One region of the Paenibacillus sp. J22TS3 genome, then DNA from elsewhere that is predicted to be linked to it. Evidence: riboswitches for the same ligand, from Rfam matches in the RefSeq annotation. Region 1 holds a riboswitch; each other region holds the start of a gene.

The links. Region 1 has a riboswitch for cyclic di-AMP ahead of KJS63_RS20265 (CAP domain-containing protein). Riboswitches for the same ligand answer to the same signal wherever they lie in the genome.
Region 2: linked by a shared signal. The riboswitch ahead of KJS63_RS24620 (C40 family peptidase) and the one ahead of KJS63_RS20265 (CAP domain-containing protein) in region 1 are both predicted to bind cyclic di-AMP.
Region 3: linked by a shared signal. The riboswitch ahead of KJS63_RS25675 (resuscitation-promoting factor) and the one ahead of KJS63_RS20265 (CAP domain-containing protein) in region 1 are both predicted to bind cyclic di-AMP.
Region 4: linked by a shared signal. The riboswitch ahead of KJS63_RS00740 (3D domain-containing protein) and the one ahead of KJS63_RS20265 (CAP domain-containing protein) in region 1 are both predicted to bind cyclic di-AMP.

The regions. Positions count from the first base shown of each region.
Region 1 covers NZ_BOSF01000007.1:79,454-85,254, reverse strand. Annotated here, with positions in the region: gene KJS63_RS20280 (TetR/AcrR family transcriptional regulator) at 1-97, shown strand, start outside; gene KJS63_RS20275 (flavin-containing monooxygenase) at 99-1,136, shown strand; gene aspA (aspartate ammonia-lyase) at 1,457-2,893, shown strand; gene KJS63_RS20265 (CAP domain-containing protein) at 3,027-3,716, opposite strand; cyclic di-AMP (ydaO/yuaA leader) riboswitch at 3,723-3,859, opposite strand; gene KJS63_RS20260 (BMP family lipoprotein) at 4,061-5,071, shown strand; gene KJS63_RS20255 (methyl-accepting chemotaxis protein) at 5,101-5,801, shown strand, end outside.
Region 2 covers NZ_BOSF01000012.1:14,031-19,831, reverse strand. Annotated here, with positions in the region: gene KJS63_RS24630 (hypothetical protein) at 1-362, shown strand, start outside; cyclic di-AMP (ydaO/yuaA leader) riboswitch at 607-742, shown strand; gene KJS63_RS24625 (C40 family peptidase) at 749-1,240, shown strand; cyclic di-AMP (ydaO/yuaA leader) riboswitch at 1,580-1,717, shown strand; gene KJS63_RS24620 (C40 family peptidase) at 1,722-2,195, shown strand; gene KJS63_RS24615 (GNAT family N-acetyltransferase) at 2,497-2,958, shown strand; gene KJS63_RS24610 (c-type cytochrome) at 3,088-3,444, shown strand; gene KJS63_RS24605 (4a-hydroxytetrahydrobiopterin dehydratase) at 3,755-4,054, opposite strand; gene KJS63_RS24600 (hypothetical protein) at 4,276-4,569, opposite strand; gene motA (flagellar motor stator protein MotA) at 4,795-5,598, shown strand; gene motB (flagellar motor protein MotB) at 5,582-5,801, shown strand, end outside.
Region 3 covers NZ_BOSF01000014.1:46,272-52,072, forward strand. Annotated here, with positions in the region: gene yabG (sporulation peptidase YabG) at 1-713, opposite strand, end outside; gene rsmA (16S rRNA (adenine(1518)-N(6)/adenine(1519)-N(6))-dimethyltransferase RsmA) at 772-1,656, opposite strand; gene rnmV (ribonuclease M5) at 1,660-2,205, opposite strand; gene KJS63_RS25675 (resuscitation-promoting factor) at 2,465-3,610, opposite strand; cyclic di-AMP (ydaO/yuaA leader) riboswitch at 3,867-4,070, opposite strand; gene KJS63_RS25680 (TatD family hydrolase) at 4,347-5,114, opposite strand; gene KJS63_RS25685 (HD domain-containing protein) at 5,134-5,801, opposite strand, start outside.
Region 4 covers NZ_BOSF01000001.1:158,188-163,988, reverse strand. Annotated here, with positions in the region: gene KJS63_RS00755 (FAD-dependent monooxygenase) at 1-578, shown strand, start outside; gene KJS63_RS00750 (ABC transporter ATP-binding protein) at 670-1,623, shown strand; gene KJS63_RS00745 (ABC transporter permease) at 1,592-2,302, shown strand; cyclic di-AMP (ydaO/yuaA leader) riboswitch at 2,614-2,788, shown strand; gene KJS63_RS00740 (3D domain-containing protein) at 2,796-3,491, shown strand; gene KJS63_RS00735 (polysaccharide deacetylase family protein) at 3,563-4,351, opposite strand; gene KJS63_RS00730 (dihydroorotate dehydrogenase electron transfer subunit) at 4,498-5,199, shown strand; gene KJS63_RS00725 (dihydroorotate dehydrogenase) at 5,192-5,801, shown strand, end outside.

The DNA.
Region 1 (5,801 bases):
TCTCTATGGAGATACAATCAGCCTGGTAACCGACGAGCAGTTTATTGGCTCCGGGGTGTGTGTTTTTGCGGATGGCCTGCAAAAGGGGGGAGAGTAACATGAAAATTGTTGACGTGATTATTGTCGGAGGTGGCCAGGCAGGCTTGGCTCTGGCCTATTACTTAAAGAAGAAAAACTTAAATTTTATCGTTCTGGAGGCCAATCCGGCTATTGGGGACAGCTGGAGAGACAGATACGACTCTCTGCGCTTGTTCACGCCAAGGAAATTCAGCAGTCTGCCGGGCCTAACCTTTCCAGGATCTCCTGGCGGCTGTCCAACCAAGGATGAGGCGGCCCGTTACCTAACGGATTATGCTGAATACTGGAACCTGCCAGTGAGAACTGGGATTAAGGTAGTGAAGATAGTGAAGGATAGTGAGGGATTTACCGTACATACCGATTCGGGGGATTTCTATTCACGTAATGTGGTAGCAGCAACTGGGCCGTTTCAGCAGCCCTATACACCAGCGTTCTCCAGCTGTCTTGATTCTGATGTTGTGCAGATCCATTCCTCCGGGTATAAGAATGAGACACAGCTTAAGCCGGGGAAAGTATTGATTGTGGGGGCTGGTAACTCGGGGGCACAGATCGCCGTGGAGTTGGCGGGAAGCCGGGAGGTCTATCTTTCTTATGGGGATAAGCTTTACTTCAAGCCATTGACCATCTTTCGCAAAAGCATATTCTGGTATTTTGACAAGCTTGGGTTAATTAAGGCCGGATTGAACACGAGAGTGGGCCGCTGGATGAAGAACCAGCCTGAAATTATATACGGGACTGAACTCAAATCACTGCTGCAGCAGAACAGGATTGTGTCAAAGGCGAGAGCAACAGAAGCCACAGGAACCACGATCGTATTCCAGGACAACAGCCAGCTTCAACCCGAAAATGTAATATGGGCAACCGGCTTTCGACTCAGCTATCCATGGCTGCAAATTCCAGGCGCTTTGGACGATCGGGGTTATCCGCTTCATGATCAGGGGATAAGCCCGGTCCCAGGACTTTATTTCCTCGGTCTTCCATGGCAGTCTTCCCGCGGTTCGGCGTTGATGGGCTGGGTTGGACGGGATGCCGCATATATTGCCAATCAGCTGTCCTAATGATTCGTGCTTGCAAGGATTAAGGGCTCTAGTCTGATTCTTGAGAAAGCGGTTTCTTTCTTATGTGAAGTATGTTATAAGAATAGCGTATGGACTTTTTTATAGAAATTCTAATCACACACAAATTTTTAACATCACTTTAGAGGAGATCAGGAAGTATTTCGAGACAAGCTGGAATACTATAAAGGATGAGGTGTGCACAGCTGCTGATATCAAATGGATTGTGAAGAGCGAGTCGTCCGCTGACAAACATGGACACCTATGCATGAGCATTTAAGCAAGCAGGAATTAACCACAATAGCACTCTGGGGGAATAAGCCATGTCAGAAATGAAATTTCGTACAGAGAAAGATTTTCTGGGAAGTAAAGAGGTTGAAATTCATGCCTACTATGGCATTCAAACACTGCGTGCAGTCGAGAATTTCCCGATTACCGGCTACGCGGTTCATCATGAGTTAATTAAGGCCATGGCCATTGTTAAGAAAGCAGCCGCTTTGGCCAACATGAAGATTGGCCGCTTGTATAAAGGCCATGGAGAGGTCATTGTTCAGGCTGCGGAGGAGATTATTCAAGGACAGTGGCTCGACCAGTTCATCGTTGATCCGATCCAAGGCGGGGCAGGGACTTCCCTGAACATGAATACAAACGAAGTGATTGCGAACCGGGCCCTGGAGTTGCTCGGCAGGGAGAAAGGGGATTATGCTTACCTAAGCCCCAATTCCCATGTGAACATGGCTCAGTCAACCAATGATGCTTTTCCAACCGCGATTCATATTGCGGTGCTGTCCTTGATGGAACAGCTTCTTGTGACAATGCGCAATATGCATCAGGTGTTCGTCAGCAAAGCCAATGAATTCGATCATGTGATTAAGATGGGACGGACCCATCTTCAGGATGCGGTACCTATCCGTCTCGGACAGGAATTTGAAGCTTATTACCGGGTACTGGAGCGCGATATTCTGCGGATTGAGAATTCAAGACAGCACCTGTATGAGGTGAACATGGGAGCCACGGCAGTCGGCACAGGTCTTAATGCTGATCCGAAGTACATCGAGCTGGTGGTTGAATATTTGGCTGACATTAGCGGATTTCCGCTTCAAACCGCGGTCCACCTGGTGGACGCGACACAGAATACGGACGCTTACACAGAGGTCTCCGCTGCCCTTAAGGTGTGCATGATGAATATGTCCAAAATCGCAAACGATCTGCGTCTGATGGCTTCGGGGCCGCGCGTCGGGTTCAACGAGATCTCCCTGCCTGCGAGGCAGCCTGGCTCCTCTATTATGCCAGGCAAGGTCAATCCAGTCATGGCCGAGGTCATTAACCAGGTTGCCTTCCAGGTTATCGGCAATGATCATACGATTTGTTTGGCTTCCTCTGCAGGGCAGCTTGAGCTTAACGTGATGGAGCCGGTACTGGTCTTTAATTTGATCCAATCCATCAGTATAATGAACAACTCCTTCCGCGTGTTCACCGAGTATTGCCTTGCTGGAATTGAGGCTAACAAGGAGAAGATGGCGGAGGATGTGGAGCGAAGCGTTGGCATTATCACCGCAGTGAACCCGCATCTGGGTTATGAGGTAGTATCGCGTATAGCGCGTGAGGCCATCCTTACCGGAGAATCTGTCCGGGCGCTGTGCATCAAATACAACGTGCTGACCGAGGAAGAATTGAATTTGATTCTTGATCCGTATGAGATGACCCATCCGGGAATCGCGGGCGCGGAAGTATTTTACCGGGATGAGCCGAGGAAATGACCACTAATGCTGTCGTGACAATATAAAGATTAAAGCAAAGAGACCCTTTATGCGGAATTCCGCATCAAAGGGTCTCTTTATTCGTTCCGGTTAAGTCCTTCGTGGTGTCATAAGCCGGAATTGCTGCTGCTGATTAATTAGCGATAAATTCCTGAACCCACTCACCGTTATAATAAGCCACACCAATCTTGGTATAGTTAGGGCTTAGAATATTCTGTTTGTGGCCCGGGCTGTTCATCCAGGCATTCATAACCTCTTGAGGTGTTTTTTGACCTTTTGCGATATTCTCGCCTGCATACGTATACTGGATTCCATACTGCTTCATCATATCGAACGGTGAGCCATAAGTAGGTGAAGTATGATCGAAGTAGCCTTTATTATACATGTCTTTCGCTTTATCCAGGGCCATGGAAGACAAAGCTTTATCCGCGGCAAGCGGCTTCACTCCGGCTTTGGCACGCTCTTGGTTGACCAGTGTGATGACCTGATTGGCATAAGCAGATTGGGAAGTTCCGCTGCTGGCCTGTCCGCTGGATGTATTTGTATTTGTCGTATTAGATGTGCCAGTTCCCGCTTGGCCAGACGTAGTTTTATTTGCTGAACCGCTATTAGTCTGATCTTTTGTGCCAGTGCCTGCTTGGTACTGTCTTGCCCACTGCTGAAGCAGGGCCTGCAGGGAGGCGTTCTGCTGAGTGCTGAACGTCCAGTACGTGGTGTTCTTGGTTGTGCCTGTGTCAGCGGCAGCTGATGCGGATGCTGCTCCAGCTCCCACAACCATGCTGAGTGCTAGTACTCCAGTGATCAGTTTTTTTCTAAAATGCATTCGTAAATCTCTCCTTTTCATAGCCTGCGAGGTTAGCTGTCGGATTAGGGTCAAAGAGGTAATCACCCTGCCAAAGAATAGTGGCTTCACCCCGGTAAATGGGTCCCCCGTGCTTGGTGTACAAGCTTCGGCTTAGTTAGATAGGGTCCATAATCCAGGCCATTAGGGCCTGCTATGAACCAGGTTCGATGAAATTGTAACATATTTGTTACTTTCGGTTCATTGCGCAAATGTTTCCACCTTATAATGAGCTATTTAATAAATTACATAAGATATTTCTAAATAAAATTTATCTTTCAACCGATATATTTTTGTTCGACAAATTTGAAAAAGGATGTAGAGAAATGAAACAAACCGTGCAGACCGTCTGGTTGCGGTGGCTAACGGCAATATCAGCCGTGATATTGCTGAACGCATGCTCATCGCAGCCGACACATCAGGCAGAACAAGATTTAAAGAAAACAAAAGTGGGGATCATGCTCTCGGATGTTGGGCTTGGGGATCAGAGCTTTAGTGATGCCGGATTCAATGGACTGGCCAAGGCCAGGGACGAGAAACGGATCATATTTGATTACAGGGAGCTTCAGGATACGAAGACTTATGAGGCCGGACTGGAGCAGCTCGTGCAAGAAGACAGCCAGCTTGTGATCGGGCTGGGATTTGCCATGAAGGAAAGCATGGAAAAAGTCGCAAAGAAGCACCCTGACCGCCAATTCCTTCTCGTTGACGAGAAGTCGGAGCTGCCGAACGTGGCATCCATGACCTTTAAAGAAGAAGAAGGAAGCTACCTCGCCGGAGTAGTTGCCGGACTTACCACACATACCGGAAATATCGGCTTTCTTGGTGGGGTGGACAATGCGCTTATACATAAATTTGAAGCCGGATTCCGTCAGGGGATTAAGGCGGTTAATCCGGAAGCTAACTTGACCACAACTTATGCCGGGGACTTCGGTAAGGCAGATCTAGGCATGAAGCTTGCGGATGAGATGATCGATAAGCATGATGTCGACATGATCTATACCGCCGCCGGATTTACCGGAGTTGGTGCGCTGCAGGAAGCGGAGAAGCGGAAGATTCACGGGATTGGGGTGGATACGGATCAGTTTTTTGTTGCGGAGAAAGCGGTGGTTACTTCCATGGTGAAGAACGTGGATGTGGCGCTGAACACAGCTGTGAAAGCTTTCGTGGACAATCAAGGTCATTTCAAAACAAAGGATATGGTGTTTGGCATCCAAGAGGGCGGTGTTGGCCTTGCCCAAATCAGGGCAATCCAGCTCAGTTCCGGGCAGATGGCAGCGATTGAAGAACAAAAACAGAAGCTGATCAAAGGCAGTATATCCGTCAAAACCAACTAAATTTGCGCACAGAAGGGGATTTACAGCATATGAAACTCCAAGGTAAATTGGTGCGCAATGCGATGATTTCACTTATCGCATCACTTGCACTAGTTGCTTATATTATTGTACAACTTCTCCGCATCAATGATCAGAATCAGGACCTTGTTCCCGCGATGCTGAATGTGGAGACTCTGAACGGGTATATGATCCAGGCAGGACAGGCAATTAACAACTATTCCACCTCCATGTCGGAGAGCAATAAGTCGGACGCGGTTAACCAGCTGAATCAGACAGCTAAGCTGCTGGCCACCCTTAATGCGGACATGTTGAAATCCGAAGAGGAGCAAGCGGTCTTGCATCGCATCAATGATAAATTCTCGAAGCTGAAGAAGGCTGCGGAGACGGCGATGAATACGAAGAACAGTGCCGATTCCAAGCGGGAATCGTTCCGGATTAAAGGGATTCAGAACGATGTGTATATGCTCAATCTTCAGACGAAGGCGAACTATGCCGCATATACCGACCAGTTAAGCCGGAGCATAAGACTAACCTGGCAGCTAGCCCTGGCTGGTGGTATTGTGCTGCTTATCGGTGTCGGGTTGTTCAATACAGTTGCGGCACGGCGGCTTGTTAAGCGGATTCGGGAGCTGAATGAAGCGGCAGGGCATATGGCTGAGGGCAATCTGACCATTAAGCTGCCAGAGAGCCAGGGCAAGGACGAGCTTAGTGAGCTGAATGCCTCCTTCCG
Region 2 (5,801 bases), on a different contig from region 1:
TTGTAAAAGGGATTCAGAGCGGAGGCTCTCCTCTTCTCTATGCTGTTATGTATATTCTCGGCTGGCTGATTTATGGCTATTTGATTCACCAGCTGCTGCTGTTCGCTCAGTTTGGGTACTTATTCGGTGCCGGAATCTTCTCGGGGATTCTGATCTATCTGCGCCGTTTTCTTCCGGCGGCCGGCATCTCCCTCCTGCTGGGAGCGGTCACCCTTCTGCTGTTTGGCAGCTTCAGCACGGCCTCCTGGATCTGGACCGGATTCGCGGCTCTAATTCTTCAGCAATCCTATCCTTTCATTCGCAGTCTTCTCAGTATTTGGCATATATCCTCGCAATATCACCTGTGGGATGAAAAGAAATAAAGAAGTCATAACTTCGTCCCATCCCGCGCCGCTCAAGGCCTTCACCGTTTGGTGAAGGCTTTTTGTCTTTCAATTTCCGGGAAATCTCGCAATCGGCCATTGCCAAAAGATACCTACCTTGTTACAATGTGAACTATGACAGTAACAACATTGTAATTATTTTTTGGTCACAGCAGGAGTTTCGACATACATGTCGTATACATTATTATGGAACGAGCTAACTAAGTCGTTTCATATAGGTGCCAAGATGAATAAGCCGAATTCCCTGCACCGGGAAACGGGGGAACCACTTTGGGTGAATTGATCTCGCAACGGAGGGATCATAGGGGACCTTCAACCGAATCCTTAAGCTAACCTCGCAGGCATTGGAAGGAGTTTAACCGCTTTTGAAGAAGAAACTTGCAGTAGCAGCAGTGTCTATGTCCATTTTGTTCTCGATGGGAGCTGGAAGCGTTTTCGCAGACTCCAAGCTGGACAAAGTCGTAGACAAGGTCATTGGTACAGAGTATAAGTCGGGTGGAACGTCCACCAACGGTTTTGATTGCTCAGGCTTTACTCAGTATGTATTCAACAAACTGGGAATAGACCTTCCTCACCAATCGGGCTCCCAATACAAGATGGGTAAGGCCGTACCGAAAGATGAATTGAAAGCCGGAGATCTGGTATTCTTCAATACTTTGGGAAATGGTGTGTCTCATGTCGGCGTATATGTCGGTGACGGGAAGTTCGCACACGCTTCATCCAAGAGAGGCGTTACCATCAGCAAGCTGAGTGACAGCTACTACACCAACCGCTACGTTGGAGCCAAACGCATTATGAGCAATGAGAAATTTGAAGCCGTTGCCGATTCCTCTACCGACAACGATGACGTAGAATAAGTTATCCCTTGCTTGGCCCGCAATGATTCTTGCCGGAATCGTGCGGGTTTTTTGTTTGTCTTTTTAACAATTCTGTTACTAATTATTAACCGTCCCTACAGGAAATAAACCGTATACATATGTTTTTTTGACAAAAAAAGTGAGTTCTAACTTGCCAAAGCTTGGACGCTTTGGTACAATAGGCAAGGAATTAGTAACAACTTTGTCATTATTGTTGTCATTTGTCGGAGCGTCACTCACGAACCAGCCCAGAAACTCCAAGATTCGACATCAATTGCCTGGAACGCTGGGATCCTGAAGTCTCGGTTCTAATCGAGCATTCAGATTAGGTGTACTAAACCAACAAATCAGCCGAATTCCCACACACCTGGGAAACGGGGGAACCAGTTATGGGTGAATTGATCCGCATTATAGGGATCATAGGGAACCTTCAACCGAATCCTTAAGCTAACCTCGCAGGCCTTGGAAGGAGTCTAACATCTTGAGAAAGCAACTTACAGCAGCCGCAACGAGCTTGGCTCTATTGTTCAGTCTAGGAACAGGAAGCGCTTTTGCCAGCTCTACCCTTACTACTACGGTAAAGAGTGTTTATGGAACGCCATATAAAACCGGAGGTATGTCTACCCGCGGTTTCGATTGTTCCGGATTTACAACTTTTGTGTTTAAGAAGATGGGCGTAAGCCTGGCCCGCCAGTCTAAAGCTCAATTTCATCAAGGTTCGCCGGTGATGGCGAAGAGCCAACTTAAAGCGGGAGATCTGGTATTCTTCAATACCCTGGGTAATGGGGTATCCCATGTTGGAGTATTTCTTGGAAACGGCCAATTCGCGCATGCCTCTTCCTCAAAAGGTATCCACATTGACCGTCTCAGCAGCAGTTACTACAGCAAACGCTACGTTGGAGCCAAACGCATTCTTAGCCAAGCGAAATATAAGAAATACGCTGTAAACCTGTAAGTTCCACTCCCTCAAATGGAGCTTACGAGATTGCCTTACTCACTCGACCACAGACGATTCTTGCCGGAATCGGCCTGTGGTTTTTTTGCACCTAACTCTAGAACGTTGCCACTGCACAAAAGGTTTCAAAATAAAAACCTGCCGACCAACTATTTTATTCCAGCCCTGCTTATCATATATATACCCACTCTTTTAGGGGATAAACGTACCACAGATGAGTTTCTGTAACTTTTTTCTTATTTTTTAAAATGAGGTGATCTCCATAACTCTTAACAAACATACAGATTTCTATGCCGTTCCTATGAGCGAGTCCCACGGTCAGCAGATTTGCACCTGGGTGTATGAACCCCCCTATAATATTTACGGCTTTCTGCCTTGGGAGCAGATGAGGGCCCTAGAGATTGAGTTCGGTGATCCAAAGCTTCGGGAGGAACAATATATTTCGGTGTTGACCGCAACAGGGGAGCTTGCGGGGTTCGCACAAATTTTCCCCATGTCGAACGTCTCCCGGTTAGGGCTTGGTTTAAAGCCTGATTTGTGCGGTCAGGGCCTGGGTAAGTCGTTTGTACGTACCGTGTTGCAGGAAACCCTAATCCGCCGTCCCGAGTCTCCGGTCGATCTTGAGGTTCTAACCTGGAATGAGCGGGCCATTCGGACCTATCATCAAGCCGGATTCCGCATTACGGATGAATATGAACGCAGAACGCCAGATGGAATGAGGAACTTCTACTGTATGGTCTATCAGGGAACGCAGCAGAAGTGAATTTGACAGGCTGAAAGAGAAGTCATAAATTTGGCACAACTTGTTTGTTTTTTTGACACAAGTGCTATGATCAAACAAGATGTTCCGTTATAATGGGAGAAGGTATCTTACATAGGAGGGACGATTGGAATGCAAAAGTGGATCATGAGCGGTTTGTTCTTTATCGCGTGCGCTTTGGCCATCGTGCTCATGTTCACCCTACCGGGTAAAGAACAAGTAGCACAAGAGAATAAGCCTACCATGCCTAAGGTAACAGTCAACGCTGGCACAGCAGAAGCTACCGTTAAAGCGAACTGTATCAGCTGTCACGGCGATCAGCTCGAAGGTAAGGTTGGACCGAATTTGCAGAAGATAGGCTCACAAATGACGAACGAACAAATTTTCACCACAATTACCAAGGGTAATGGAAACATGCCATCCTTCAAAGACAAACTTAAGCCTGAGGAAATTGCCAACGTGGCTGAATGGCTTGCTGCAAAAAAATAAACCATCAAAACACGCCCCCTTCCACGCTGTAAGCGTATACCTGAGGGCGTGTTTTTTTCATTTCCATACATATATTTGAGCTGTCAGTTAAGAAAGCTCGCTTATCCGATAGCCACTATACGCGGCACTGGACACGTATATGCCCGTCATTCCGAAAGACGGCACAGCGCTCCCTGTCCTAGAGTCTATGCACTGCGGCCAAAGTAGCGGGGAAGCTGCACCAATATTCCGGCCCCGCCCTGGCATGTCCTGTTAAATTAGGCCTCTTATTGAAGCTAAGAGGTTTAAGTTAAGGCCTTAGAGCCGGCAGCTACTCGCCGGACAGGGCTTTATCGTAAGCCTCATTGTATTGCTGGGCTTCTTTTATATCCACGGCTGTAATGCCGCCTGCTTCCCAAGAGGTCAATCGGAGCGTAACTGTCTTATGGTCAATAGTGATAAACGGGTGATGATTGAAGGCTTCCGAAATCGCAGCAACCTCATCCACGAAAGCGATCCCTTTCATGAAATTGGAGAACGTAAATTTGCGGACAATCCAACGTTCTTCCTCCATCTCCCATCCTTCCAGATTGACTAAATGCGCTTCCACTTCTTGAGGTGTAAATGGCATCCTATTTCCTCCCTATTCTTTACAACGTCCGAGCCACTCTGGCATGACTTAAATCTGGCTTTCCTGCCGATTCCTCTCATGAACTGCGACCATCTTCCTGTCCAAATACGGGGCCATGCGGCCCTCCCATATCCAAAGCAGAACTTAAGGACCAGACACTAACCTTCTCAGGCTATATTAACATGACAATTGGCTTAAATCCAATCTGGGGCTTGGGAGGATTAGATCAAATGAACGGCTGCCAATTCGTCATCTCCCGCCAGCACATTAATCCGGTGCAAATGGACATCGTGCATGACGACTCCACTGCCTACCTCAATGACCGGCTGCGTTCCCAATCCGTAGAAAAGGTCCTCCGCCAATGCCTCATGAACCTCGTGTTTGTCTTCCTCGGACAGCCGCTCCCAATCCAATGGTTCCATTTCAAAAAAGACGTAGCTGTCTTGAATAAGCCCTACGGCTGCCGTTAATTCTGCCAGAATTTCTCCGTAATCTCTAGCGTGTTTCACACCCATTTCATCTCTCCGCCTTCCTTGATCTTATTTTCTAAGACCACTCTATATATTATAACTGAAAATTCATCTTAAAAAAAAAGGTAAATCTGTCGATAAAATAGGTAAACCGTTTCTTACGAACGTTCCCGGGGAATTCCCTCTTCGTTCTGTAAGCAAACCGTCTTGACGGAAGGATGCCGAAAAGACTGAAAGGACTCAATTCTATCTCATGGACGAGGTGTATTAATGGAAATATCAACGATTATAGGACTAATACTGGGCCTTGTGGCCGTTGTTGGCGGTATGATCCTCAAGCATGCGCCGGTAATCAACCTGGTCAATAACCCGGCAGCTTACGTCATCATTCTAGTGGGAACGGCAGCCTCCCTCTTCATTGGATTCCCTGCCGCAGAGCTGAAGAAGCTTCCTAAGCTGTTCAAGATGCTGTTCGTGAAACAGAAAATGATCACCAAGCTCGAACTGATCAGCCTCTTTATGGAGTGGGCCTCCATTACCCGGCGTGAAGGGCTTCTTGCTCTGGAGAGCAAGGTGGAGGAAATTGACGATGATTTCCTTCGCGGCGGTATGCGGATGATCATCGATGGAAACGACCAGGAATTCGTGAGCGACGTGCTTGCGGAAGATATCGCCGCCACGGAGGAACGCCACCGCGCCGGTGCGCTGATCTTCTCCCAAGCAGGGATGTACGCACCAACGCTAGGGGTTCTCGGTGCCGTTATCGGTCTGATCGCGGCCTTGGCTGATATGAAAGATATGGAGAAGCTCGGACATGCGATCGCAGCGGCCTTTGTTGCGACGTTGCTCGGGATTTTCACAGGTTATGTACTTTGGCATCCAATCGCTAACAAGCTGAAGCGTCTTTCGAAGAAAGAAATTGAGATTAGGCTCATGATGGTAGAGGGGCTTCTCTCCATTCAATCCGGTGTCTCCACGATTGCCATCCAGCAGAAGCTCGCTGTATTCCTAACCCCGGCTGAACGTGCGCAGCTCCAGGAGAAGGAGGAGAATGCCGGTGAGCAAAAAGAATAGACACGAACCCCACGAGGAGCACGCCGATGAATCCTGGCTGATTCCTTATGCGGATCTGCTGACTCTGCTGCTGGCGCTCTTTATCGTATTGTACGGGATGAGCTCCCAGGACGCGAAGAAATTCGAACAGATGAGCAAGGCCTTCAGCATCGCGCTGAATGGCGGTGTAAGTGTGCTGGACAAGAGCTCTGTCGACGGAACAG
Region 3 (5,801 bases), on a different contig from region 1:
GCCGGCGAGCTTGCAAAGTTCGCCCCAGCCTGCAGCAGCGCCTCGAAGTGGGACTGGCAGGCCCCAGCCACAATCGTTAGCGCATCGAAGTCGCGCTCATACTGGCGGGCCACCTGAATCGCCTCAACAAAGTTGCGGGAGTTCTTGTAGCTGTTCAAGCTGTAGAGATCATGATGAATCATGCTCTTGAGCACGCCGTCATGTCCCGTTATCACCACAATATCCGGACGTACTCTTGGAAGCAGCTGCCGTAGGGCATCCGCCATAGCTGCCTCCTGAACGTAGTAACCATCCGCTGGCACCCTCAGCCTCTCATACAGGTCCAAGCTCTTTCTCAAGTAGGCTGGATCGCCATCCAAATGCAGCACCTTCCCCGGCACCTCAAAGTATGCGGGTCCCCCTACCGAGTACGAATGCAGCTCCTGCATCAGTTCGGCCTGGTTTCGTTCCTCAAGCACTTTTCTATCCTGCTGCAGCCGCTGCAGGGACTCCGTCGCTTTAATTCTCGCCCGCTTTGATTTCTCCGATTGAGCGGGGCGATCCACCTTTACCAGGTCCGCAATAGGGGCATCCGCGAGCAGGCGGAATTCAGTTCCTTTAATAACCGCGCTGCCACGTGTCAAAGATTCCACACGGAAGGTGACATCTCCCCCGTAAGATTTACGTACCACCAGGTCTCCCAAATTCGTCAAGTCCATCACCTCTAGACTCATCGTATGGGCGAACCTGGGCTTTGGTTCCTTCTGTCAGCCTTTACGGCGCATTCAATTTCTATTTCAGTCCTGCCTGCTTCAGAACATTGCTGAGGCGTGCGAATTCTTCAAGGCTTAACGTCTCAGCCCGCCGCGACGGCAGAATCTGGGCCTCCCCAAGCAGCCTCTCCAGCTCCTCACGGCCTTCACTTGCGAAGAAGCGCGTCTTCAGGTTATTGGAGATCGTTTTTCTCCGCTGGGCGAATGAAGCTTGTACCACGGTAAAAAAGAATGCCTCATCCTCCACCTTTACCGGAGCTTCCTGACGAACCTTCAGGCGGATAACCGCCGAGTCGACATTCGGCTGGGGAATAAATACCGTATGCGGAACGGTGCAGACCAGTTCAGGCTCACAGTAGTACTGGACCGCAATGCTCAGGCTCCCGTACTCCTTGCCCCCCGGTGAGGCGGCCATACGCTCTGCCACCTCCTTCTGAATCATAACCACAATATTCTCCAGAGGCAGGTGCTCTTCGAGCAGCTTCATAATAATAGGTGTCGTCACATAGTAAGGGAGATTAGCGACGACGCTGACACCGGTCTGATCAGCATACTCCCGCTCAATCACCTCACGGAGGTCCAACTTCAGCACATCCCCATGGATGACCCGTACATGACCGTATGGCTCAAGTACCTCTTCCAGGATAGGAATAAGGCGCTGATCGATCTCTACAGCTGTCACTTTGCCTGCCGTTTCAGCCAGCTTCTGGGTCAGTGCGCCTATTCCAGGACCGATCTCAAGGGCCCCCTTCGTTTCATCTAGTTCAGCCGCACCGACAATTTTGCCCAGAATATTCTGATCGATCAGAAAGTTCTGGCCCAGGCTTTTCTTGAAGGAGAAGCCGTGCCGCTGTATGATCTCCTTCGTTCTTTTGGGCGTCGATATATCTTCGATCCTGCTCATGGATTAATCTCCTTTGCTCTCTAATTGTTGAAGGGCTGCGGCGAACTCCTCACGGCTGATATGGAACACACGCAGACGTTTGAAGAACTGCTTGCCGTTGCAGTATCCGATGCCCAACTGCTCCCCCATAAAGCGGCGTCGCTCAGCCGCATGCGGATGGACGATTAAACCCGCTTCGATCAAATCCTCGAAGCTGATCAGAATCTCTTCGCCGCTGTATTCGCTCCGCACCCTGGATAGGGCCTCCCGAATATCCTGGGGCGAAGCATTCTCCACCCCGATATCACCCTTATGCGTTGCCGCCGCCTCCGTCAGGAAGGCATGCTTGCAGCCGGGAACCTTGGCGGCTACAATCTTGCGAATGCGTTCTCCCGCATGATCCGGGTCCGTTAGAATGATAACCCCCCGGCGCTCCTGGGCCAGCTTAATTTTACGAATCACAGCCGGGCCAATGGCGGAGCCGCCCGTTTCAATCGTATCCGCCTCCACCGCTCTTTTAATCGCCACGGTATCATCCCGTCCTTCAACCACAATGACCTCCTTAATCATGGACGCCATCCTTTCTTCGTGCGTGTCTGTATCTTAAAACAATCCCCTGCCCGATTACCATAAACAGGAACACTCCAGTATCTATAATCTCTGCACTGCCTTACCGATATAAAGATTAGATACGGCTAGCGGCCAGCGGTATAAGTTCTATTCATAACAAAAAGAAGAGGAATTCTCCTCTCCTTAGCATGCACATATTTACTATGTGTAATAGTATCTTATTCATGGATTAAAGTAAACGATGCCTAAGCCAGGCTAACTAGTTCAGTTCGGGCTTAACCGGTCCAATTACATAAACTGTGCGGCCTTTTTTCCGCCCGAAATTGTTAGCTGCTTTCAAACTGTCATAATACACATCAATCTTATTGCCTTTGATTGCGCCTCCTGTATCCTCCGCTTTACGGAAGCCGACACCCTCAATATACACCCACCAGCCCATTGGGATCACATCGGTGTCTACTGCGATCGTTCTACCTTCCTTAACCCGGGCTCCCGATGCAGTATTCGTACCGATCCCGCTCTCTTCCGCAGAGTAAGCGGTCAGGGATACATTCTTCAGCAACTTTTTATATTTGAACTGCACGCCGCCCTTTTTGACACTGTTATTCTGGCTGATGCTCACAGATTTAGATGAGCGGTCAATGCTAGCTGCAAGTACTTGAGTTTTAGGTTTGGTGCCTACCGCCAATACTTTTGCAGATGGCTGTCTTTCTACGGACTTACTAACCAACCGCTTCGTTACCAGCTTGCCATCCTGGTACACCTTCTCAATGTGATGCACCACAACGCCAGTTTGGCCTTTGCTCAGCAGTTTGGTTTTTCCCTTCTCTAGAGAGGGGTCCGACGTTTTGACGAAGGTATAAGGGATGCTCTCCGCTTTCTTCGTTGTACGTTTATCCACGCGCACGACCCGAATGTGCAGATCCGAGCTGACTGGAGTATCCAGGGATGGATATACTTTGTCATCACCCGATACTTTAACGCCTAAGTTCGTAATAGCGTCCTTAACCGTCTCTGACGTTGTCAGATGTTTGTTAGTGACTCCGTCCGCCGTAACCTTAACCGGAACTATACGGCCCAGAATGTACTGATCTCCCTCAGGGAGCATACCACCCAAGTCTGCCGTACCCTTATCCCCCGAATTTGGGTTCAATGCTTGCTGTTCCAGCCCTTGATCAGGCTTTGATACCGATGTGCCTGGAGATGGTGTCTTACCATCCGCAACCAAGTAAATGTTCTTGTCAGCCTGGCCATAGAACCAGGTAGTTACGCCGACAAGCAGTGCGATGGTAACAATCCCTGCCACAACAATTTGACGCTTGTTTTCTTTCTTCCACCGCAACGCGTAAGACATGCTGGATGATCGTGACTCATGGGTAGTTTCCTTAGATCCGAAAAAGCCCACTTCTTACGTCCTCCTTCATAGCCCCGCCGTCTAAGATCGACTTGTATAAAAATTGACGCGACTATACCGATTTTGACGAAATGCCCTACTGCACATTTCGCATCCCGCACCAGCCTGTTCAGCGCTACTCATATGTCATACCACTGTATGACGTTCCTGTCTCCTTTATTCAAAACAAAAAGAAGCCTAGAGAAAGAGTGTAAGAGGATCTCTTTCGTGGCTTCCGGCTGACTAAAGGAATGTAGGATGCACGAGTTGCCTCTCTCTTCATACGCTTACGAGGTTAGCTGTCGGGTTCGGGCGTAGAGAGCTGCCCTATCTCAGTTCATCCGCTCATGGCGCAATGACCTTGAATTCACCCCAAAGACCCGTTAAAGAAATCAAATACGGAACGTTCAGTCAACAATCCGTATTGGTTCCCCCGTTCTCCGGTTGCCCGAAGATTCAGCGAGACTGGTTCTTGGAATTGTAATTGATGTGTGAATGGAGCCAGTAATTCGTGGCTTTATACCCGGTTAGGTTTACATCCAATTCACATAGCTAGCAAATTCGTGGTGCTGCCAGACCAAATCAATTACTGAAAAGATTCTATCCTGTTTATATGCATGTTGTAAAGCAGGAATCAACTAGTTTTTTTAAAAAATTGGTTAATTTTTTGTAATAATCATCCTTTTTTAGATTAAAAACTATTAATCTTTCCCAAATACTCTTTATTTCATCGGTTTTACTCCCGATTTCACCTTATTCCAAATCGTTCCAGTGCATTTCGGGTGGTAATTTCCGCGATTTCCTCTACAGATACACCCTTTAGCTCTGCTGCCATTTCGGCAACAAGACGAACGTGTGCAGACTCATTTCTCTTCCCCCGATACGGGTGCGGAGTCAGATACGGGGAGTCCGTTTCAATCAACAGCCGGTCCATGGGAACCTGTTTTAATACTTCTTTGGGCTGCTTAGCGTTCTTAAACGTAATGGGCCCCCCAAAAGAAATGTGGAATCCCAAATCCAGACACATCTTGGCCGTCTCCCAGCTGCCTGAGAACGAATGCATTACCCCGCCAACCTCCTCAGCCTTCTCTTCCCGCAGAATCCGGACCACGTCTTCATGAGCATCCCGGTTATGAATAACAATCGGCATTTTCAAGCTTCGGGCAAGTCCAATCTGCTTGCGGAATACCTGATGCTGAATTTCCTTGGGTGAGGTGTCCCAGTAGTAGTCAAGGCCTATCTCACCGATGGCCACAACCTTCTTGTGCGCACATAATTCGGCAATCCACTCCAAATCCCCGTCCTGCATCGTAATCGCGTCTTGGGGATGCCAACCGACAGCAGCGTAGATGAAATCGTAGGTTTCGGCAAGCTTCATAGTGGATGGAATGGTCTCCCGGTTAAATCCGACATTAATCATCCGGCTGACCCCCTGCTCTACAGCACGGGCAATCACTTCCTCCCGATCCTCGTCAAATTGCGGTGCATCCAAATGGGTATGTGTGTCGAATAACACGGATATTTCCTCCTTCACATTAGAGCAAATTAAGTAGTGCAGCTATTTCCTCCGGCAGCTTGCGGGCGAGTCCACGCAGCTTTTCTTCCGGATAATACATGTGATATTTCCCGCGGTGTATTCCGCTGATAGAGCGGACAATGTCGGACACCTCTGAAATTTCCCGCAGCCGGTCCTGCCGGTCCAGAAGCAGAATTTGTTTCTTCTTGGAGTTATCCTCCGGCCGGAAGACATCATAAGGCAGATCCGTAGGGAAATCAATTTCCAGATCGTAATTAGGATCAAGTCCTAAATCGCGGAAAGAGCGCCGGATTTCATCAATAATTTCCATATCTAACATTTCAAGTTCTACATATTTATACAGTTTTCTGTCGATAAATCGTGTGCACAAATCTGCCAGCAGCGGATCGTGTTCACGTCGCCATTGAACAAAAGAAGTCTGTACTAAAGCCTCATCAAGCAGCAGGTATTCTTCAACGGTCAAATCCCGGTTGAACAGACCCGGAAGCGGGTCAGGCAGGAAGGAGAAGCGGAAGCCCTCCTGGTGAAGCTCCTTCGCCCTGCGGAAGATCTGCCGCAGAATAATCTCGGAACTTCGGGTTACCGGGTGGAAGTATACCTGCCAGTACATTTGATATCTGGACATCAAGTAATCTTCCACAGCATGCATGCCGGACTCCTTAACAA
Region 4 (5,801 bases), on a different contig from region 1:
CCGCCTTGCTCGACACGTACGATGAGGAGCGCCGCCCTGTGGCTCAAGCCGTGCTCGAGGACAGCACAAAGAAGATGGGAGGGATTGTAGGAACGGCAACTGAAGGTGGCGAGTTGTCCCAATCCTTGAGCACCGTATCCGATGATCTGACGAGCGGGCTTCTCATTTCCTATCGGTCAAGTTCTCTTACCCACCCGTCTGATCAAATAAATGTTACCCGTTCATTCCCGGGAGATCGTGCTCCTAATGCTACGGGTCTGCAAGGCAACGGCGTTGCAGGAAGTGTCTTTGACCTTTTGCGCGGCCCGCACTGGACGCTCTTGGCTTTTGCAAATGGTATCAATCCTTCTCTGATGAGCTTCATCAGCGATGAGCTCCATGTGCATTGCATCCTGCCAGCGAATGTGGAGGGGGTGGAAGGCATAATCGACTCAGGAGGGAATGCCTATCGAATTTACGATGTAACAAGCGAAGAACTCGTATTGATACGACCGGACGGTTATATTGCACTGCGTACTTCCCTTGATGATACAGCATCAATTTCGAATTACTTGAATTCCATTTATCGCGCAAACTGATTTGGATAATGCCGGTGGGGATCTATTCAACATCTCATATGGCCGCCGGCTCTTTTATTCCTTTAATTAGGCAATAGGAAGGACTGTTATTATGGAAGATATTATTCGAACCGTTAATTTGACTAAGCAATACGGGAGTAGAGTCATTGTAGATCGCGTTTCAATTTCCGTTAAGAAAGGAGAAATCTATGGATTCTTGGGGTTGAACGGTGCAGGGAAAACGACAACCATCCGAGCTCTTCTCGGCTTAAGCAAACCTTCTTCTGGAGAAGTGTATTTATTTGGTCAGCGCTGGGCTAACGGGAATCCCGATTTGTCGAGACGGGTAGGTTATATGGTGGAAGTACCTTATGCCTATCCTCAATTTACAGTTAGGGAAAATTTGAATTTGATGGCCAAGTTGCGAGGATTACCGGTTCCGAGGGCCGTTGACGAGATTATGGAGCAATTGAATTTGACCCAATATGCGGATAGTAAGGCAAGAGATTTGTCACTTGGTAACGCGCAGAAACTTGGATTGGCCAAAGCATTAATTCATAAGCCTGACGTTCTGATTCTTGATGAGCCAACGAATGCACTTGATCCAGCCGGAATTGTGGAGATAAGGGAAATGCTGAAATCTCTAGCTTCTCAACATGGGGTTACCGTGTTTATATCGAGTCATATCCTTGAGGAAATGTCCAAATTGGCTTCTCGAATCGGCATTATTCACAAAGGAGTATTGCTTGAAGAACTGACAACCAAAGACTTTGAAACCATCCGCCGAAAGCAGTTGATGATCGGAACGAAGGATGCTCGGAAGGCTCAAGTTATTCTTTCAGACTCCGGGTATGCGGTACATTCGACATCGAATAACTGCTTTGTCCTGCCCGACGAACATGCCGTTAAGCACCCCGAACATATTGTGAGATTGCTTGCTCATCATGAAGTACCGCTCACTATGCTTAAAGTTGAAGAAGAGAATTTGGAACATTATTTTCTCAAAGTAATCGGAGTTGAGGAGGGAAGACCGAATGAGATCATTGTTGACAGCATGCAGCGTTGAAGTTTACAAATTGCGTCGGTCCTTTGTTTTATGGGGCACGCTTCTGTTTATATTGTTTGTCATCACGTTGTTCTTAGGACAGCCTAATTGGTCTTCTTTTTTTGAACGGACTGCGTTTTTGTATTCATCCGTGTTTGGTCTGCTGGGGTTTGGAATGTTAACAAGTTGGACGTTTGGTCGTGAGTATTCCGACCGGACGCTCAAGGATTTGCTCGCTTTGCCTGTATCGCGTGGTAAAATTGCGATTGCCAAATATGTCGCAATTATATTCTGGTGTTTAGTAATGATGTTGATCAGCTTTGTTTATGCTTTATTACTGGGTTTTTCTATTGGACTTCCTGGATTTTCGTTTGCTATGGTACAACATTATTTCTTCCTAATTCTTATAATTGGTGCTCTCCACCTATTATTAAGTGCACCACTTGCCCTATTGGCCTGTATATCGCGTGGTTTTCTGATGCCGATTGGCTTTGCATTTACAACTTTAATGTTGGCTTTGGTGTTCGGGCCTACCACCATTGGAGCTTATCTGCCTTGGTCTGTACCTGCTTTGCATTTGAAGGAAAGCGGAGACGCTTTGTTTCCCTTGATGGGTACTAGTTATTTGCTGGTATTCTTAATAGGACTAATAGGTTTCATTGGGACGGTAAAATGGTTGCAAAACAGGGAGCAACGATGATTTACAAAAAAGATTCTGCATAGAAATCATTTGGAAGGAGATGATCCTGCCTCTAAATCAAGATTTCTGCTGATGGGTTGTCTACAGTAGAACACGAATCATTTGCTAGCAGCATAATACTCGGAGCTTTGCTCCGGGTTTTCTTATATTCTAGCCGCGTGCTGAAGAAAGACCTGCTGCCCAGAGCAGCGCTATGAACAGCAGTGAAACGGGCTGCAACGCTCTGGAAAATTTTAATTTTTTGTAATAATTAACTGTTTCAATTTGCGATTTCCAGGAATTACTTGCTTGATTGGTTACAAAATTGTGATATATTCGTAATGCCGAAACCAGAACCTGGTGCGGGGGATGATTTGCGGATCAAGCTTAGGTATGAGAAGAGATCAGAGCTTATCCTTGGGGTGAAGTGCCGGTTAACCGCGGCACCGGGTTGTATCCTCAATCCGAATCCGACAGCTAACTCCGCAGGCATAGTTAAAAGGAGGATATTACAATGACATCTAAGAATGACTACAAGTCCAAAAAAAAGAACAAACTGGCGCTAGCCGCGAAAACGGTTGCAGCCGCACTAGGGATTGCCGCATGTATACATATGGCGCCTGCCCATGCTGACGCAGTACATACCGCTATGGAAGGGGATACATTCTATCTCCTCTCCAAAAAATACGGAATATCCGTAGATAACCTGATGAATGCGAACCCGGCTGTAAGTCCGACGAATATTTATGAAGGCCTGCCCCTTAACATTCCAACCAGTCTTAAGGCAGAGGCAGCAGTCGCTAGTCCGGTTATTCTGAAGCAGGATCCGATTGCTTCACTTAAGGTATTTACAGCCGATAAGATCGTGGAAGCCTGGGGCAAGACCTTCAACTATTCTAAGACGATCGATGTGGTGGCTACCGCTTATTCAGCCCACCCCAGCGAGAATGGATGGGGTCCTGTAGACTATTACGGGAATCCGCTGACACTCGGCACGATTGCCGTAGACCCTAAAGTCATTCCTATGGGTACAAAGGTGCTCGTGACCGGACACAGCCATAGCGGCCTGCCGAAGAACGCATTTGTAGCCACTGCGACTGATCAGGGAAGCGCAATTAAAGGTCACCGGATCGATATCTTCATTCCGGGCAGCCAGGAATCTGTAAATACATTTGGCTTCCAGGATATCAAACTTTACGTCATCAAGTAACATAGATTGTATTTGATCATACTAACTGTGATCATACCGAAAGATAGGGGAGGCCGCTTGGCCTCTTCTTTTTATTTTGACTCCTGAGTGTGAAGAAGCCTTTTCAAATCCACAAAAATATACCCCTGCTTTCTAAGCACCGAAATCACTTCAGGCAGCGCCTGGATCGTTCCCGACAGGTCTGCGCCTACGCCGCCACCGGCATGCTGAAGAATAATGGACCCCGGCCCTGCGGCTTGAAGAATGTTGCTTTTAACCGCGCTTTTGTTCAGTCCTTTCCAATCCTTCGAATCCACATTCCAGTTGATGACCTTGTAACCGCTGCGTTTTACCCATCTGAGCTGATCTTCATTAATCTCTCCGTAAGGAGGACGGATCAGTTTGGGTCTTACACCTGTCATAGAATTGATGATTTTCTCGGTACGAAGGATCTGTTTCTGGAAATAAGCCAGGTCGCGGTTCTTAAATAAAGGATGATTGTAAGAATGGTTGCCAATCATGTGTCCTTCTCTATGTATACGGCGGACGAGTTCAGGGTGTTTTTGCGCACGGGCTCCAACTACGAAGAACGTGGCCTTGACGTGATGTCTCGCGAGAATATTTAGCACCTGAGGGGTGAATCTGGGATCTGGAACATCGTCGAAGGTTAAAGCAACCTGTTTAATATGAGGTCCTCTGAACTTGAAGGTCTCTGAATATTTTTTTCTTAGCTCGCCTAGAGTTAGAGACTCCTGATTGGACTCTGGGCTGATTTTGGACAGAGTCTGCCTGTCCAAAGAGGCGGTAGCCGCTGGGGTAACTAGCGATAGCAGCAAGGCCGAAACACTAGTCAGCAGGAGAGCAGTAGTACGTAATCGCATTAGGAATCTCCCCTTTTCCTTAGTTTGATACGTGTTGTTATTTCCCTATGGGATTGCTTTTATCCACAGAAAGCTGACGAGTGAGGAATATCACGGCATCCTCCAGCAGAAAAGGGCATTTTATAGGAACAAGGGGGAGCGTGCAAATGGCTGAAATCTTATCAAATATACAGGTGTCACACGATGTGTTCCGGATGAAGGTGGCCGGGGAATACGAGGGGAAGCCGGGCCAATTCTTTATGGTGAGAAAAGACCGGGGGCTGCCACTGCTGCCAAGACCGCTGAGCATCTTCGATTTGCAGAGGCAGAAGCATTATATTGAGTTCCTGTATCAGGTTGTTGGTGAAGGAACACGACAGTTCGCCCATCTTAGAAGAGGAGATGAGATTGAACTCACGGGACCGCTAGGAAACGGCTTTCCTATACATGAAGGAAGAACTGCATTGGTGGGTGGAGGGATTGGGATCGCCCCGCTGTATTATACGGCAAGTCATTTACTGCGGCCTGATCTATATTTGGGTTTTCGTGAGGAACCTTATGTAATTCAGGCGTTCAAGTCCTTGGGATTGTCCATGCAGGTAACTGTTGGGGGCAGCATTCTCGATCAGCTGAATATGAATTCATATGATCATATTTATATGTGCGGACCTGAAGGAATGCTGAGAGCAGCACAGAGGATGCAGACCGAGCAGGGGTATAAGGGGAATTTGTATCTGTCCCTTGAGAAAAGAATGGCTTGCGGAATTGGCGCATGCCTGGTGTGCAGCGTCAAGACGAAGTCGGGTAATCGGCGCACCTGTGTGGAAGGCCCCGTATTTACCGCCCAGGAGGTGGAGATCGATGCTTGATTTAAGCTGCACTCTAGCAGGAGTACACCTAAAGAACCCGCTTATCATGGCTTCAGGCACATTTGGATTTGGTAAGGAGTATACAAGATATTACGATATCTCAAAGCTTGGCGGAATATCGGGAAAGGGGCTTACGCTAAATCCAAAACAGGGAAATTCGGGTCTGCGGATATATGAAACCGCGTCAGGGATTATGAACAGCGTGGGGCTTGAGAACCCTGGTATCCCTGCGTTTCTCGCGAATGAAGCGAACGATTGGGAGAAGCTGGATCTGGTTCGAATTGTGAATTTGGGTGGCGACGATATTGACCAGTATGTGGAGGGTGCGAAGCTGATCAGAGAAGACTGCCGGGTACGCCAAGCCAGAGGAGCCAGAGCCGTGGACATGATCGAGCTGAACATTTCCTGTCCGAATGTGAAGCAGGGCGGAGCCGCCTATGGGATCAAGACGAGGGACGCGAGAGAGGTTGTACAAAGAGTAAGGGACGCAACTTCAATTCCGCTTCTGGTCAAGCTGTCGCCGGACGCGGAGGATCTGGTTGGAATGGCTGGGATGTGTGAAGAGGAAGGGGCAGATGGAATCACACTGATCAACACGATAT